3 regions of the Exiguobacterium sp. SH0S7 genome follow, and region 1 is predicted to be linked to each of the others. Evidence: predicted binding sites of a transcription regulator. Region 1 holds the regulator's gene; each other region holds the start of a gene.

Region 1 (4,937 bases):
CGCACGTGAAAGTCGCGTTAATGCTCGCCTTGAGCCAATTGCGGACGAAAGGGCTCGTCACATTTGACCATGAAAATTCAACTCAAACGTTGTAACCGAAATGTCATGTTAACTTTCTTAACATCTATTGACAGGAAAGTTGTCATGTATTATTCTCACAGTGTGAGACAGAAAAGGAGGGGTAAGGGATGGCCGATCAATTTCGTCGCTCCAACCCGTTGTTTCCGATTGGGATCGTCCAAGATCTGACGCAACTGACAGGTAGGCAGATTCGATATTACGAAGAACAGGGTCTGGTTTCGCCTAGTCGGACGGAATCGAAACGACGACTTTATTCCTTTAATGATGTCGAACGTTTACTCGCAATCAAAGATTTCATTGACCAAGGCTTCAACTTGGCGGCGATTCGCCATATGCTCGACAACGACGGTGCCAAAGAGACAGAACAACCTGCTTCTACGGCCCCGCCAAGCGAACCGCCAAAGATTTCCGAGAAAGAGTTACATCAATTATTGAAAACGCAGCTTCAAGAAGCTGGTCGTTTCAATAAAACGTCGCTCATCCAAGGAGAGTTGTCACGTTTTTATCGATGACGCCAGTACACAAACCATTACACAATGTGAGAGGGGACTTTTACCATGGCCAGAAAAACGTTCACAAAAGAAGACATCAAACGGATCGCACAAGAAGAGGACGTACGCTTTATTCGTCTTCAATTCACGGATATCCTCGGTACGATTAAAAACGTCGAGGTGCCGATCAGCCAATTGGACAAAGCACTTGATAACAAGATGATGTTCGATGGCTCTTCAATCGAAGGGTTCGTACGCATCGAGGAATCAGACATGTACCTCTATCCAGACCTTAACACGTGGGTTGTCTTCCCATGGACAGACGGCAGCGGTAAAGTCGCTCGCTTAATTTGTGATATTTATAATCCGGACGGCACGCCGTTCAGCGGTGACCCGCGCGGTATTTTGAAACGCAACCTCGAGCACATGCAAAAGCTCGGCTTCACAGCGTTCAACGTCGGACCAGAGCCAGAGTTCTTCCTCTTCAAGAAAGACTTGAACGGACAGCCGACACTCGAATTGAACGACCAAGGCGGTTACTTCGACTTGGCACCTGTCGATTCAGGTGAGAACTGCCGTAAAGAAATCGTTATCGAGCTCGAAAACATGGGCTTCGAGATCGAAGCGTCACACCACGAAGTCGCACCAGGACAGCATGAAATCGACTTCAAATACGCGGATGCGGTAACGACTGCCGACAACATCCAAACGTTCAAACTCGTCGTCAAGACGATCGCGGCGAAGTATGGCCTTCACGCGACGTTCATGCCGAAACCACTCTTCGGTGTCAACGGTTCAGGGATGCATGCGAACATGTCACTCTTTAAAGGCGACACGAACGTGTTCTACGACCCGAACGGTGACATGGAGCTCTCGGATACGGCACGCGCCTTCACAGCTGGTATCCTCGAGCATGCACGTGCGTTCACGGCGATCTGTAACCCGACGGTCAACTCGTACAAGCGTCTCGTGCCTGGATACGAAGCACCATGCTACGTCGCATGGAGCGCCCGTAACCGTTCACCGCTCGTCCGTGTACCGGCTGCCCGCGGCCTCTCGACACGTATCGAAGTACGTTCGGTCGACCCGGCGGCGAACCCGTACCTCGCGCTCTCGGCCCTCTTGGCTTCTGGTCTTGACGGCATCGAGAAAGACTTGAAAGCACCGAAACCGATCGACAGCAACATCTACGTGATGGACAAGCCAGAGCGTGTTGCGAACGGGATCGACGATCTTCCGGCGACACTCTTCGACGCGCTCGAAGTACTCCGCGCCGACAAAATCGTCATGGATTCGCTCGGTGACCACATCGGCGAACACTTCCTCGAGTTGAAAGAGATCGAGTGGGACATGTTCCGCACGCAAGTAACAGAGTGGGAACGCGATCAGTACATGACTCTCTACTAAGTCGAATGAACTTGAAAAAACGCTCGATCCAGTTTCTTGGATCGGGCGTTTTTTTAGTCAAAACAAGCGACCACTCGAAATTGAGTGGTCGCTTGTTTTGCGATTAGAACGCACGTTTGAAAAATGTGGACGCATAGTCGAGTGCCGTATGGAGCGTCGTCGCGAACACGAGACCGAGGAAGGACGGGATGCCGTTCAAGTCGAGCCACGTCTTCACAGCCGCTTCATACGGGGTGAACGTAAGGATGAGTGCGAGCGGGAAGCCGAGGTAGATGACACGAATGAGATCGCTCAACACCGGTAAGTGCGACAGCGGAGACCGGTGCGGCATCAGCTTCACGTAAGGGAGCCAAAAACCACGCAGCGGTCCCCACCGATAGTATGCATCCGACTTCAAATCGAGGTCCGGGGAGAGCCAGAACGTCCCGATAAGCGCACCGAGGAAAAGGGTAGTCGGGATATCGACATCAATAAAAGGCGTGGCAATCGCTAAAGCACCGATTGCCACGAGGTTCGTACGCGTATGTGTCTTGCCGCTAGCCATTAATGGATCGTCCGGTATACACCGATGACCTTCCCTAAAATGGATACGTTATCGAAATACATCGCCTCAAGTTCATCGTTCTCCGGCTGGAGTCGGACTTTCGACGCCTCTTTGTAGATCCGCTTGACGGTCGCCTCACCCTCGTCCGTCATCGCGACGACAATCTCTCCATTGTCTGCCGTGTTCTGTTGTCTCACGAGTACGCGGTCCCCGTCGAGGATTCCGGCGTTGATCATCGAATCGCCAGAGACGGAGAGCATATACACGTTATCCGAACCGACGATATGGGCCGGGAGCGGGAAGTGTTCTTCCACGTTCTCGATCGCCGTAATCGGTGTTCCGGCCGTAACTTTCCCGATAACCGGGACGTACATGACCGTCTCACGCTCCTCGATTGACGGGGCGTCCTCGCTCAACACTTCGAGCGCACGCGGTTTTGTCTTATCGCGCCGAATCAATCCACGTTTTTCAAGACGGTCCAAGTGACCGTGCACGGTCGAGCTCGATGCGAGACCGACCGCTTCACCAATTTCTCGGACTGACGGGGGATAACCTTTCGTCCGAACTTCAGCTTTTATAAAATCAAGAATCTGTTGCTGTCTTGCTGACATTTTTTTCAATGGATTTCACCTCGTTTATGTCGAATAACCTGCGAACGCATCCTATTCTTTATGGATTTATTTTAACACAAGAACATATGAGCGTACAAACATTCGTTCGTTTTTTCTTGACCGAACAGAGGTTCCTGTTTTATGATGAGAACAGATAAACGAACAGACGTTCCTAAGAACGCATATTCTCATATTTGGAGGCGGTTCAAATGAAAGATACAATCAACGGATTTATATTGGTCGGAATGGTAGTGCTCGGGATGTTCGCCTTTTACTTAGTCGGCGAGTTTCGCCAAGGCGAAGTTGGTGAGCCGACAGTGATGACGGTCGAAAGAAGTATCGAACAAGAAGTTGCGTTCAACGAAGCGGAGACGCTCGAAGCCCAGCTGTTAGCGGAACGTGCGGAAAAAGAAGAACGGAGAACGACGTGGTTCGCCGCTGAATGATCGATTTGGATTGCGAACACCCGCTCATCCTGTGTATCGTAAAAGGATGACTGGAAAGAAAGGAAGTGACGAGATGCGAGTCGTCATTTATTGTCGCGTATCGACGAACAAGTCCACTCAGGAAACCTCGCTCACGAGGCAAGAAGCGGAATTGTTACAGATGGCCAAACGTCTCGATGCGGAAGTGATCGATGTGATCACCGAACAAGAGAGCGGTTTCGAGGTCAACCGGACGGGTCTGCTCGATCTGTTAGAGCATGTGTCGGCGTCAAAGCTCGATGCCGTGCTCGTGAGCGATGACAGTCGCCTCGGCCGAGGGAATGCAAAAATCGCCATCTTGCATACGCTCATGAAGCATAACGTCCGGCTGTTGACAATGCAGTCGTCCGACGAATACGTCGTCTCCGACGCCGAGAAGATGGTGCTTGAGATTGTCAGCGTCGTCGAGGAGTATCAACGGAAGATTCATAACGCCAAGATATCGCGCGGCATGCGCCGGGCGGTCGCGAACGGCTTCAACCCGCAACGCAACATTCAGCACCATGACCAAGGTGGGAGGAGCCGGATCGAAGTGCCGATCGAGGAGATCGTCCAACTCCGGGAGCGGGGGCTCACCTTCGCTGAAATCGCGGCCACGCTCCGCGGATTCGGCTACGAAGTCTCGAAAGCGACTGTGAACCGTCGCTATTTGGAACATGTGGCAGTGCCAGAAACTTGATTCCTGCGCCCTGATTTTGTACAGTAGAACTACAAATTCAGTAGAGAGGGGGCGAACCATTATGTTAGCACCCGAACAATTGGAGCGGATTAACTTCCTCGCCAACAAGGCAAAGACAGACGGTTTGTCACAACAAGAGATGGACGAGCAACAAGCGTTGCGTCAACAATATTTAAAAGCGTTCCGTCAATCGTTCAAATCCCAGATGATGGGCATGAAAGTCGTCGATCCGGAAGGCAACGACGTGACACCGGAAAAACTAAAAGACGAACAGAACCGACACCGTTCTGAATGAACTCGAATGCACATCCTATTTCGTATAGGATGTGCATGTTTGTTATACACGAAGCTCGATAAGGTTCGACCATTCCCTCGAAAACAGACGTATGGAAGTAAACGATTCCAATCAATGTGACATACTATTTAATTAGTTGTGACACACGATTGAGTGTGCTAAAATATGACGGGTAGAAACTTTCTTAACAACAGAGAGGATGAAATTAGTGGAAACAACTACTAAAGAATTATTAGCGATTAACTCGATTCGGACGCTCTCGATTGATGCTGTCCAACAAGCGAACTCAGGTCACCCAGGTATGCCGATGGGTGCGGCCCCGATGGCGTTCACGCTTTGGACAG
Region 2 (4,937 bases), on a different contig from region 1:
AAAATCTCGAATTATAATCAATCCATCTTTCAGAATATAGCTTCTCGTCTAAATGATGAGAGTAACGCTAAAGCAAGTCTGTCAACCCAACAATCTATCACCTCTTATAAGCCTTCTCAAGTCAATCTCGAACATGAGGGTGATGAACAATTCTTAGCAGTAGATAAAAACTCGAACCTCACTATCCACCCAAGTTCGGTGTATAGCGTACCAACTAAGTATGGGGTCATCAATTTTCGTTTCAATGAAGAGAAAAGCTCTAACCACGTTCAAGCACTGATTTTTGATAACCAGATGTCAGATGAAAAACGTGTCTTTCTTGAGAAAAAGAGACAGTTCTTAGGTGACTTTCAAAAGTTTGTCCGTACAGGTAATCCTTCACACCTCTATACGGCTCGAGAGGCAGAAGATGTTTACACGGAATTGATCAGTTTCGGTATTAACACAGAAGAACCATTTACCGTCAATAATCAGCCAACTCGCTATCGTCTTAGTCCTTATGGGGTCGTCCACGATGTTGATCCCGAAAGCAAGGCAATGAAGGAGAAAGACTGGCGAAAATATGGCCACGACGAAAATACGCTTTTTACCATTCAAGGGAAAGAATACCGAATGGATGAGAACGGGCGATTACCTTTACCGGATGATTATGTGCATAAGTTTGAACAAATTAAAATAACAAAAAGATAACGTCGTAAAGGGTATAAGATTATAAAAATTCAAACTACAAAAGCCAAGAGGGTGTTTGCTCCCATCAAACGAGGAGCAAACACCCTCTTTCTAATTGAATTCTGTTAACTTATAAGTTCCTGTTACACGATGACCAAGCGAAGACGTTGCCTTGATCTAAAAGGCGTCAAAATAGTCATAAAAATGCCAGCTCTCCTGGCGCTCCTCGTGTGGCGTTAGTCACGCCCACACCCTTGCTTTTGACGTTGTCCTTACGCTCCGTGCCTCCCGTCAGAAAGGTCCAGGAACGTAGAGATGCGTTTTAAAGCAGTTCTTGTTATCGGGCCGTCAGGGGGGTATCGGTGCGATGAGCGACTTTGCCAGTCGGCGGTAGACGCTCACGCATGAGCCCGGATCACCATTCCTTCTCCCATGCCCCGTCCTCAGACACGCCCCAATCCTCGAACCGGTACTTGATGAGCCAATGGACATGCATCACTTCATATTCGAATACACCCTTGGATAGCTCTGAGACGACGGAGGATGCAACAGAGGACGCACCGGCGGAACGCGACGTCTATTTCAAGGACGGGGAGGCCATACTGAACGACCTTAAGATTCAGATCACCGAGACGAAAGTGATCCCACCCGGAGAGCCTGGTAACGAGTATAGCGACAAAGCGGTCCTCGCCATCTGGTATGACACGACGAACCTGACCGGGAAAGACATCACCCCGATGAGCGCCTGGATAGTCGTTTTCGAAGCGATTCAGGACAATGACCCGAACGCGGTCAACACCCTCGAGGTCGGCATGCTGCCGGACGAGCAGTTCCTCGACAGTCAGCTCGAGACCATCAAACAGGACGGCACGGTCTCGAACGCCGTCGCCTATGAGCTCGACGACTTGGAGACACCGGTCACCTTGGTAGCCACGCAAGGCATCGGCGGTGACGAATTGGGCGAACAGACGATTGAAATCAAATAAGACGATACAACTCAGAACGACACAGAGGACCTGCGTATAGAAGACGACAGGTTCTTTTTTGATGCTTGCATCCCGTATCACCGTTTTCGTCATGCGAAAACGAACCTTCTCCCGGATCCCGCTCTACGGATCCAGGCGAGAGCAACGCGAGTCGCCCGTCTCGTCAAAGAAAAACGTACGTTTTTCGTCCTTGCCCTTCTCAGACGGACCGGGACCGTTCCCCGGCCCCATTCCATCCCTTTTCTCTTTAACCCATGTAGCCCCGTTGTTTCAGACTGACATACGACTCGTCCGACCCGAGAATCACATGGTCGAGCACGGGGATACCGACGAGCTGTCCGGCCTCGTACAAGCGTTCCGTCACTTCGATGTCTTCCCGGCTCGGGGTCGGGTCCCCGCTCGGGTGTTGATGACAGACGACGAGGCAAGAAGCGTTGTTCAAGATGGCACATTTGAACACTTCCCGTGGATGGACGATGCTCGAGTTGACGCTCCCGACATGCGCCCGGTGGACGCCGATAACGTTGTTTTTCGTGTTGAGCATGATGACGAGGAAGACCTCACGGTCGTCGTCGGCGATGAACGGTGCCGCGATGGACCGGGCACACGCCGGTGAGCGGAGCGTCGCGTGCTCGAGAGCGACCATCTCCTCGCGAATCTCTTGTTTGATACGAATGACCTCGATGATGGATGTGAGTTCCATGATAGTTTGTCCCCTTTCGGATAAGCCGACCTCAGAACGAACACCGTTGTGCGTCCTGTTGACGGAAACGAAGCGAGCGTCGGGAGACGGTGCAAGGGCGACCGCAGGGAGAGCCTCAAAAAAATGCGTAGAGCGCACGGAGGTCCTGGCTTCCTTAGCCAACGAGCGAAAAGCTTTGCTTTGAGCCAAAAGCGAAGGAAGACGGGCCGCAGGGCGCGTCATTTTTTTGACGTCCCTTGCATCGACGACCAGCGAGCTAGAGTACGGAAACAGGACGCACGGATCACCGATCACGAAAAAGACTGTTCAAACGAGATAAATCGGGTATAAAATAAGAACAAACGTTCGTTTTATGGAAAGGAGGAATTGTGATGACGATGTATCGTGACCGAGGTGAGTTGAAATGGATTCCCTTCCTCATGCCCGAGCACAAGGCGCTGCTGACGAAATACTACAAGAAGATTCAGAAGATCGAGATGCCCGACATCGATGAACAGGTCCTATCGGTCTATGAGAACGTGCTGAATGACGCGATTTTCAGTGGGTACATGGTGGAGGTAAGATATGTGGGGGAGAGGGAAATGAGACGATTCAAGGGGTTCGTGCACCGGACGAACTACATGGAGCGGACCGTCGAGCTGGCGAATCAGCGGGACGGTATCATCCATATGCCGTTCGAGACAATCATTCACGTGGAACAATCGATGGACTAACGCCCTAGCGGTTGTTCGAAGTCTGCGTCGCGAAACGAAGTGTCGCTCCTCGACTTTCCAAAAAATAAAAGGAAAGAGCGATTGTGCTCTTCCCTTCTTGACTAGCTTCACTTGTATAACCAGATGTGTATCTTGATTTATACAAATTGCTTCAAATCATTGAATCCTTTGTTTTTAGCATTCTCAATAAATAGACGGACCCGTTCTTCTCGAGGGATTTGGTTCTCCAAACAATAGTCAAGGAAACCAATCAACACTTCACGCGTGATCATTAATCCTTCAATCGTTTTACCTGTTAATTTTTCCGCCAGCGACGTGATCGACTCTAATTTTTTCTCACCCGTGAAACCTCCAGAGGTGACATACCCATAGAAATCAAGCGTACTTTCGTCATAAATCATATAGTTTTGGATGTACTCAGATGCCATGTAATTTGCGAGTTGTTGCGTTAATCCAAACCCATTCGGATAGTGTTTGGTGTCTATGATGCCATGAATGGAACCTGAACGAATTAGGATTTCGATTTCTGTCTGTTTACCCTGAATTTTAGGTTGATAGATTGTCTCGAAGCCGATTGCCTTCAAAATTTCAGTGGTCGTTCGTTCAAATTCATTATGCGTCATGTCCCCTAGATATCTCTCTACAAATTCTTCAGAAAGATGGTTCATTGATCCTTTTCCGGCTCGAACCGTACTCACGGCTTTCAGTGCATCGCGTTTCCCGAAGATAGGTTCGAAATGAGAGAGCAACTCTTCATCTGTCAATTCTGTGGGATTAGGGATTTTACTTAAAGCGACTTCAATTTTTTTGGCCATTTTAGCCGAGTTATTGGCGGGCTTGATGTCTCCAAACTCATTTGATTTGTAGCTATCGACGTCTAGACCACTGTTCTGGGCCATCCGTTCCACTGAGATGAGGTAACGCGTATTGAACGGGTAACGCGAATCGTAATAAGCGATACTCTCCATCGCTGTCTTGACCAAAGACGCTTCTGTTGTCAGAATCGACGTTCCTCTTTGATACTCCACTAGATCTGTATACTCACACAGCAACATGAATGTGTGGGCAACGTCTGAATGAGCCTGATAGTAATCGCGAGCGGCCTTGTCGTTCCGGGCACGATGATCGTAGTGAACTGCGACCTCTTGCTTCATTGATTCTTTTTGTTCTGGAGACGCACTTCGGAACGATAGAATTTTTGAGGCAACCTCTTGTTCCTGTGAATCTTTTTGAGCGGTCAAAACAAAATACGTGATTTCTTCTTTAGAAAGACGATACTCAAGATCTGCACGTTGTACGAGTTTGATTAGAAAGCGCGCCGGGCGAATACGAAATCCCTCTTCGAATTTCGGGCGGAATCCTTTTTCCATGAAATAGGCATTCGGGATTTGAAGCGTAAGAATTTGTTTCTTCACATTTTCATACGGTTGGACTCCATCTACTAAAGCTTTCCCTACCTTAGTCGGTTTTACGAATCCTTCTTTGTCGATGTAACAATACGAGAACGTCTTTAACATCGCGCACCACGTACGTCCACCTGACCCGTCGTTACTTACGTTGTTACGCTTTAAGCCATGTGCAGCGAGGACCGATTCATAGTGCTTGTGCAGTTCTCGGTTCCCTTCCCATTTCTTCGTAAAATTGTCTGTCGCCTCTTTCAATGCAGTGACGGCCTCCGCGTGGAATTGAGGATCTCTCTCCGGTCGTGTGATAAACCATACTTTACGTTCAGCCATATCGTTTCATCCTTTCGGTTCTCATTTTATTTTTCCGTTCTCGTATGTCTGGTCGTTCATTCAATTCAATCAATAGTTGTTTTTTGACCATTCGGTTTCCCGGCAATGGATTTTTTTCATAATATTCGAC
Region 3 (4,937 bases), 120 kb from region 1:
TGAGATGGCTTGTTCGAGCGCGTCGACGATCTCGGCGCGTTTCTTCGCCTGTTCGAGCTCGAACGTCGTCCGGCGGGTGACGACTTCCTCGACATGTTTCAAATAGGCATCGATGATCGGTAACAGACCGAGCTGTTTCGGTGTCCGCTGCACGATCGCGACCATGTTGTAGTTATAGGCGAGCTGCAGGTCGGTATGCTTCAAGAAGAAGTGAAGCACACCTTCCGCATCCGCTTCTTTCTTCAATTCGATGACGACGCGGACTCCGGTCCGGTCGGTCTCGTCACGGACTTCGGCGACGCCTTCGACTTTCTTGTCGAGACGGAGCTCTTCCATCTTCTTGACGAGATTGGCTTTGTTCACCTCATACGGGAGCTCGGTGATCGTGATCTGTTCACGGCCGCCCTTGAGCGGCTCGATGACCGATTTGGCGCGGATGATGATCTTGCCTTTACCGGTCTCGAACGCTTTCAAGATGCCGTCTTTGCCCATGACCGTGCCACCGGACGGGAAGTCGGGACCTTGCATGTAACGGAAGGCGTCATTCGGTGTCTCGACTTCGCCGGCGAGTCGGGCGATGGCGAGATTGAGCACTTCGGTCAAGTTGTGCGGTGGGATCTCGGTCGCATACCCCGCCGAGATCCCGGTCGTCCCGTTCATGAGCAGGTTCGGCAGGAGTGACGGCAAGACGAGCGGTTCCTCGGTCGAATCGTCAAAGTTCGGCGTGTAGTCGACCGTGTTCTTGGCGATCGACGTCAGCATGACACCGGCGATCTTCGACAGCCGTGCCTCGGTATACCGCATCGCGGCAGCCGAGTCGCCGTCCATCGAGCCGTTGTTCCCGTGCATGTCGATGAGCGGGTAGCGGAGCTTCCAGTCTTGCGACAGACGCACCATCGCCTCATAGACAGAAGAGTCACCGTGCGGGTGGTAGTTCCCGATGACGTTCCCGACCGTCTTGGCTGATTTCCGGTACGCCTTGTCGTTCGTGTTGCCTTCATGGTGCATCGCATACAAGATCCGGCGCTGAACGGGCTTGAGCCCGTCGCGCGCGTCCGGGAGCGCCCGGTCTTGAATGATATATTTCGAGTAACGCCCGAAACGGTCTCCGACGACCTGTTCGAGCGACAAGTTTAAAATATGTTGAATCGTCGACATCGTTACATCACTTCCTCAATCGCTTTAGTCACATGTTCATTGGCGATGATCGAATCATCTTCTTGGAGCCCGAAGGCGACGTTCTCCTCGATCCATTCGCGGCGGTGGGCAACGTTGTCCCCCATGAGCACCGAGACGCGCTTGTCAGCGACGGCAGCGTCATCGATCGTCACACGGATAAGTGTCCGTGTGTCCGGGTTCATCGTCGTCTCCCACAGTTGATCGGCGTTCATCTCACCGAGACCTTTGTAGCGCTGGATGATATAGCCTTTTTTGTACACTTTGACGAGTTTCTCGAGCGCTTCCTCGTCCCAGGCGTATTCGAACTGCTCCGACTTGCCTTTCCCTTTCGAGATGCGATAGAGCGGCGGCAAGGCGACGAACACTTTGCCTGCTTCGACGAGCGGTCGCATGTAACGGAAGAAGAACGTCAACAAGAGCACTTGGATGTGGGCCCCGTCCGTATCGGCATCGGTCATGATGATGACTTTGTCGAAGTTGCAGTCACTGAGATCGAAATCGTGTCCGACCCCGGCGCCAATCGCGTGGATGATCGTGTTGATCTCCTCATTTTTCATGATGTCAGTGAGTTTCGACTTCTCCGAGTTGATGACCTTCCCGCGGAGCGGCAAGATCGCCTGGATCGTCCGGTCACGGCCTTGTTTGGCCGAACCGCCGGCCGAGTCCCCCTCGACGAGGAATAGCTCGTTCTTGGCGGCGTTTTTTGATGTCGCCGGCGTCAGTTTCCCGTTCAGAATGCTCGAACGTTTCTTTTTCTTGCCGTTACGCGCCTCTTCACGCGCTTTTCGGGCCGCTTCACGGGCCTGGGCCGCGCGGATTGCTTTCTTGATTAGCATTGTCGCCATCTGCGGGTTCTCCTCGAGGAAGATCGTCAGCTGCTTGGCCATGACGGCGTCTGCGCTGGCACGGGCTTCAGGCGAGCCGAGTTTCGACTTCGTCTGTCCCTCGAACTGGAGGAACTCCTCCGGGATCCGGACCGAGACGATGAGCGTCAAGCCTTCGCGGACGTCGCCGCCGTCGAGGTTCTTGTCTTTTTCTTTCAACAAGCCGTTTTTGCGGGCGTACTCGTTCATGATCCGGGTCATCGCCGTCTTAGCGCCGACTTCATGCGTCCCGCCGTCCCGGGTGCGGACGTTGTTGACGAACGACAACACGTTCTCCGAGTAGGCGTCCGTGAACTGGAAGGCGAGTTCGAGCTCGATGTCGTTCTCGGTCCCTTCGAAGTAGACGGTCGGGTGGAGCGTCGCCTTGTCGTCATTCAAATAGTGGACGAACTCGGCGATCCCGTTCTCGTAATGGAACGTCTCTTGCTTGTCCGAGCGTTCGTCGGTCAACGTGATCGTCAACCCTTTCAATAGGAAAGCCGACTCCCGGAGCCGTTCGGCGAGCGTGTCGTAGTTATACGTCGTCGTCGAGAAGATGGTCGTGTCCGGCTTGAAGTAGACGCTCGTCCCGGTCTGGCGGGCTTTCCCCGTCTCGAGGAGCGTCGTCTGTGGCACACCGCCGTCAGCGAACGTCTGCTCGAACACTTTGCCATCGCGATAGATCGTGACGAGTAGTTTGCTCGAGAGCGCGTTGACGACCGAGGCACCGACCCCGTGCAGTCCGCCTGACGTCTTGTAGCCGCCTTGGCCGAACTTTCCGCCGGCATGGAGGACCGTGAAGATGACCTCCGGCGTCGGTTTTCCCGAGGCGTGCATCCCGGTCGGCATACCACGCCCGTGGTCACGGACCGTGATGGCATCGTCTTTATGGATTGTCACATCGATCTGGTCGCCGAACCCACCGAGCGCCTCGTCGATCGCGTTGTCGACGATCTCGTAGACGAGATGGTGCAGCCCGCGATGGTCGGTCGAGCCGATATACATCCCTGGTCGTTTCCGAACGGCAGCGAGCCCTTCGAGCACTTGGATGGCATCTTCATTATAATTAAATAGTTTTGTTGACATGTCAGTCACCTCATCTTCGAACACATGTTCGTTTTTCATACCTAATTGTATAGCTGTTTCGGGATTCTGGCAAGCCTTCCTCTCCGCGCCGTTGACGCGTGAAAAAAAGTAGACCTGCCGCAGGGGCAGGTCTCAGCCGAGGAGTCGAGCGTGCTCGACGTAAATACACCGGTTCTCGATGTAGTCAAGTCCGGCAGCGTGAACGATTCGTTCGGCGTCCTTGCTCGACAGACCGAGCTGGTTAAAGACGAGTCCGACATCCCCATGACGGACCGCGTCCTCGGCGACGCCGGCCAAATATTCGTTCCGGCGAAACACGTCGACGATATCGATTCGTCCCGGGATGCTCTCGACCGTCGGATACACCTTGCGGCCGTTCCACGTCTCGAGCGTCGGATTGACAGGGATGACCGTATACCCTTGCAGGAGCAAATACTCCGCAATCTGGTTGGCGGTCTTGTTCGGGTTCGATGACACACCGACGACAGCGATCGTCTTCGCTTCAGCGAGATGTTGTTTCAAACGTTGGTCGTCCATCCTGAAATCCCCCTTTTGTTTACGTTCTCAGTGTAACGTTACCTCGTTCCCCGTTTCAAGCTTTATTTTCGCTTAACGGATGAACGGCTGTCGAAACAAAAGTTTATATCCCTCATAGCGGTTTACATAATAATGTATTGTCACCCTGTTGACTCGCTTTTAAATCGAACGATGCCACCGTGTCTGTTTTAACGAATCAAATGACGCTTCTATAAACATTGCGTGAAATATCTATTTCACGCAATTATAACGTCCTGAAATCAACGTTTACAGAGAGTGGATTGACTCGATTCTCGAACAGGCGTAGGCAAATCCTTACAGTTTCGGTATACTGGAACGAGGAGGTGTTCACGTGGGGACTGCCTATGAGGAACGTCGCGGTACACTGTATAATTACCGCATCACTTTTTACGGGAACGCGCTCGCCTGGCTCATCCATGTCGTGTTCTTGGTCACGTTTTGGCGTCTCGACGTCACGGTGCTCGCCTGGTCGAACGTGTTCAGCGTTCTTTATTACACGCTCTCATTTTATTTCGTACATAAACGGTACTACCGGACGTTCTTTATCGGACTGTTCGTCGAAGTCGTCTATAACGCCATCATCTCGACGATCGTCCTCGGGTGGGGCGCGAACGTTCATTACTTCATCATCATGGTGGCGTACGGTGTGTTCTTCATGCCGAACGTCAGTCGCTTGGTCCGCGTCATGTCGACCGGGCTCGCGATGGCGATCTACGGGTTCCTTTACTTGAACGTCACGGTCGGGACACAGCCGCTCGCCCCCGTGTTCGAGCAAGTGATCGGGCTGACTTGTCTGCTGTCGACGATCGCACTCATCGCCGGGCTGACGTTCGTGTTCGAGAGTTCGGTCGTCGAGGTGACGACCGAGTTAGAACGGTCGAACGAACGATTGAACGTCCTCGCTTCACGGGACGGATTGACCGGGCTGTATAACCGAATGACCGGCTATCAACGAATCGAACAAGCCATCAAAGAGGCAGTGGAAGACGGTAGACCTTACGCCGTCGCACTCGCCGATATCGACCACTTCAAAGCGTTCAACGAGCGCCACGGCCATGATTGTGGCGATCTCGTCCTCAAACAAGTCGCCGCCGCCCTCGAGCGGACCGACGGGATCTGTGTCCGTTGGGGTGGAGAAGAGTTTTTGCTGTTCATGAGCAATCAGACAGCAGATGAGGTCGCAGAGACGCTCGACTGCCTCCGGGAACGGATCAAGACGACCGAGACGATCTATGACGGGCGTCGCCTCAG

The links. The regulator LexA, encoded in region 1, represses DNA repair genes until DNA is damaged. The targets are predictions, from matches to a motif close to CGAACATATGTTCG.
Region 2: a site for LexA is predicted at 2,693-2,706, ahead of EVJ22_RS13465 (YolD-like family protein). Genes of this name have one in related genera too.
Region 3: a site for LexA is predicted at 3,146-3,159, ahead of parE (DNA topoisomerase IV subunit B). Genes of this name have one in related genera too.

Annotation. Positions count from the first base shown of each region.
Region 1 covers NZ_SJVA01000001.1:159,134-164,070, reverse strand. Annotated here, with positions in the region: gene EVJ22_RS00870 (methionine gamma-lyase family protein) at 1-95, shown strand, start outside; gene EVJ22_RS00865 (MerR family transcriptional regulator) at 189-593, shown strand; gene glnA (type I glutamate--ammonia ligase) at 639-1,979, shown strand; gene EVJ22_RS00855 (metal-binding protein) at 2,083-2,523, opposite strand; gene lexA (transcriptional repressor LexA) at 2,523-3,143, opposite strand; gene EVJ22_RS00845 (hypothetical protein) at 3,344-3,580, shown strand; gene EVJ22_RS00840 (YneB family resolvase-like protein) at 3,654-4,298, shown strand; gene EVJ22_RS00835 (DUF896 domain-containing protein) at 4,360-4,593, shown strand; gene tkt (transketolase) at 4,793-4,937, shown strand, end outside.
Region 2 covers NZ_SJVA01000013.1:29,576-34,512, forward strand. Annotated here, with positions in the region: gene EVJ22_RS13450 (hypothetical protein) at 1-690, shown strand, start outside; gene EVJ22_RS13455 (DUF5067 domain-containing protein) at 1,188-1,655, shown strand; gene EVJ22_RS13460 (JAB domain-containing protein) at 1,903-2,358, opposite strand; gene EVJ22_RS13465 (YolD-like family protein) at 2,730-3,071, shown strand; gene EVJ22_RS13470 (AlwI family type II restriction endonuclease) at 3,209-4,807, opposite strand; gene EVJ22_RS13475 (hypothetical protein) at 4,800-4,937, opposite strand, start outside.
Region 3 covers NZ_SJVA01000001.1:41,094-46,030, forward strand. Annotated here, with positions in the region: gene parC (DNA topoisomerase IV subunit A) at 1-1,158, opposite strand, end outside; gene parE (DNA topoisomerase IV subunit B) at 1,161-3,128, opposite strand; gene EVJ22_RS00245 (CoA-binding protein) at 3,261-3,665, opposite strand; gene EVJ22_RS00250 (GGDEF domain-containing protein) at 4,018-4,937, shown strand, end outside.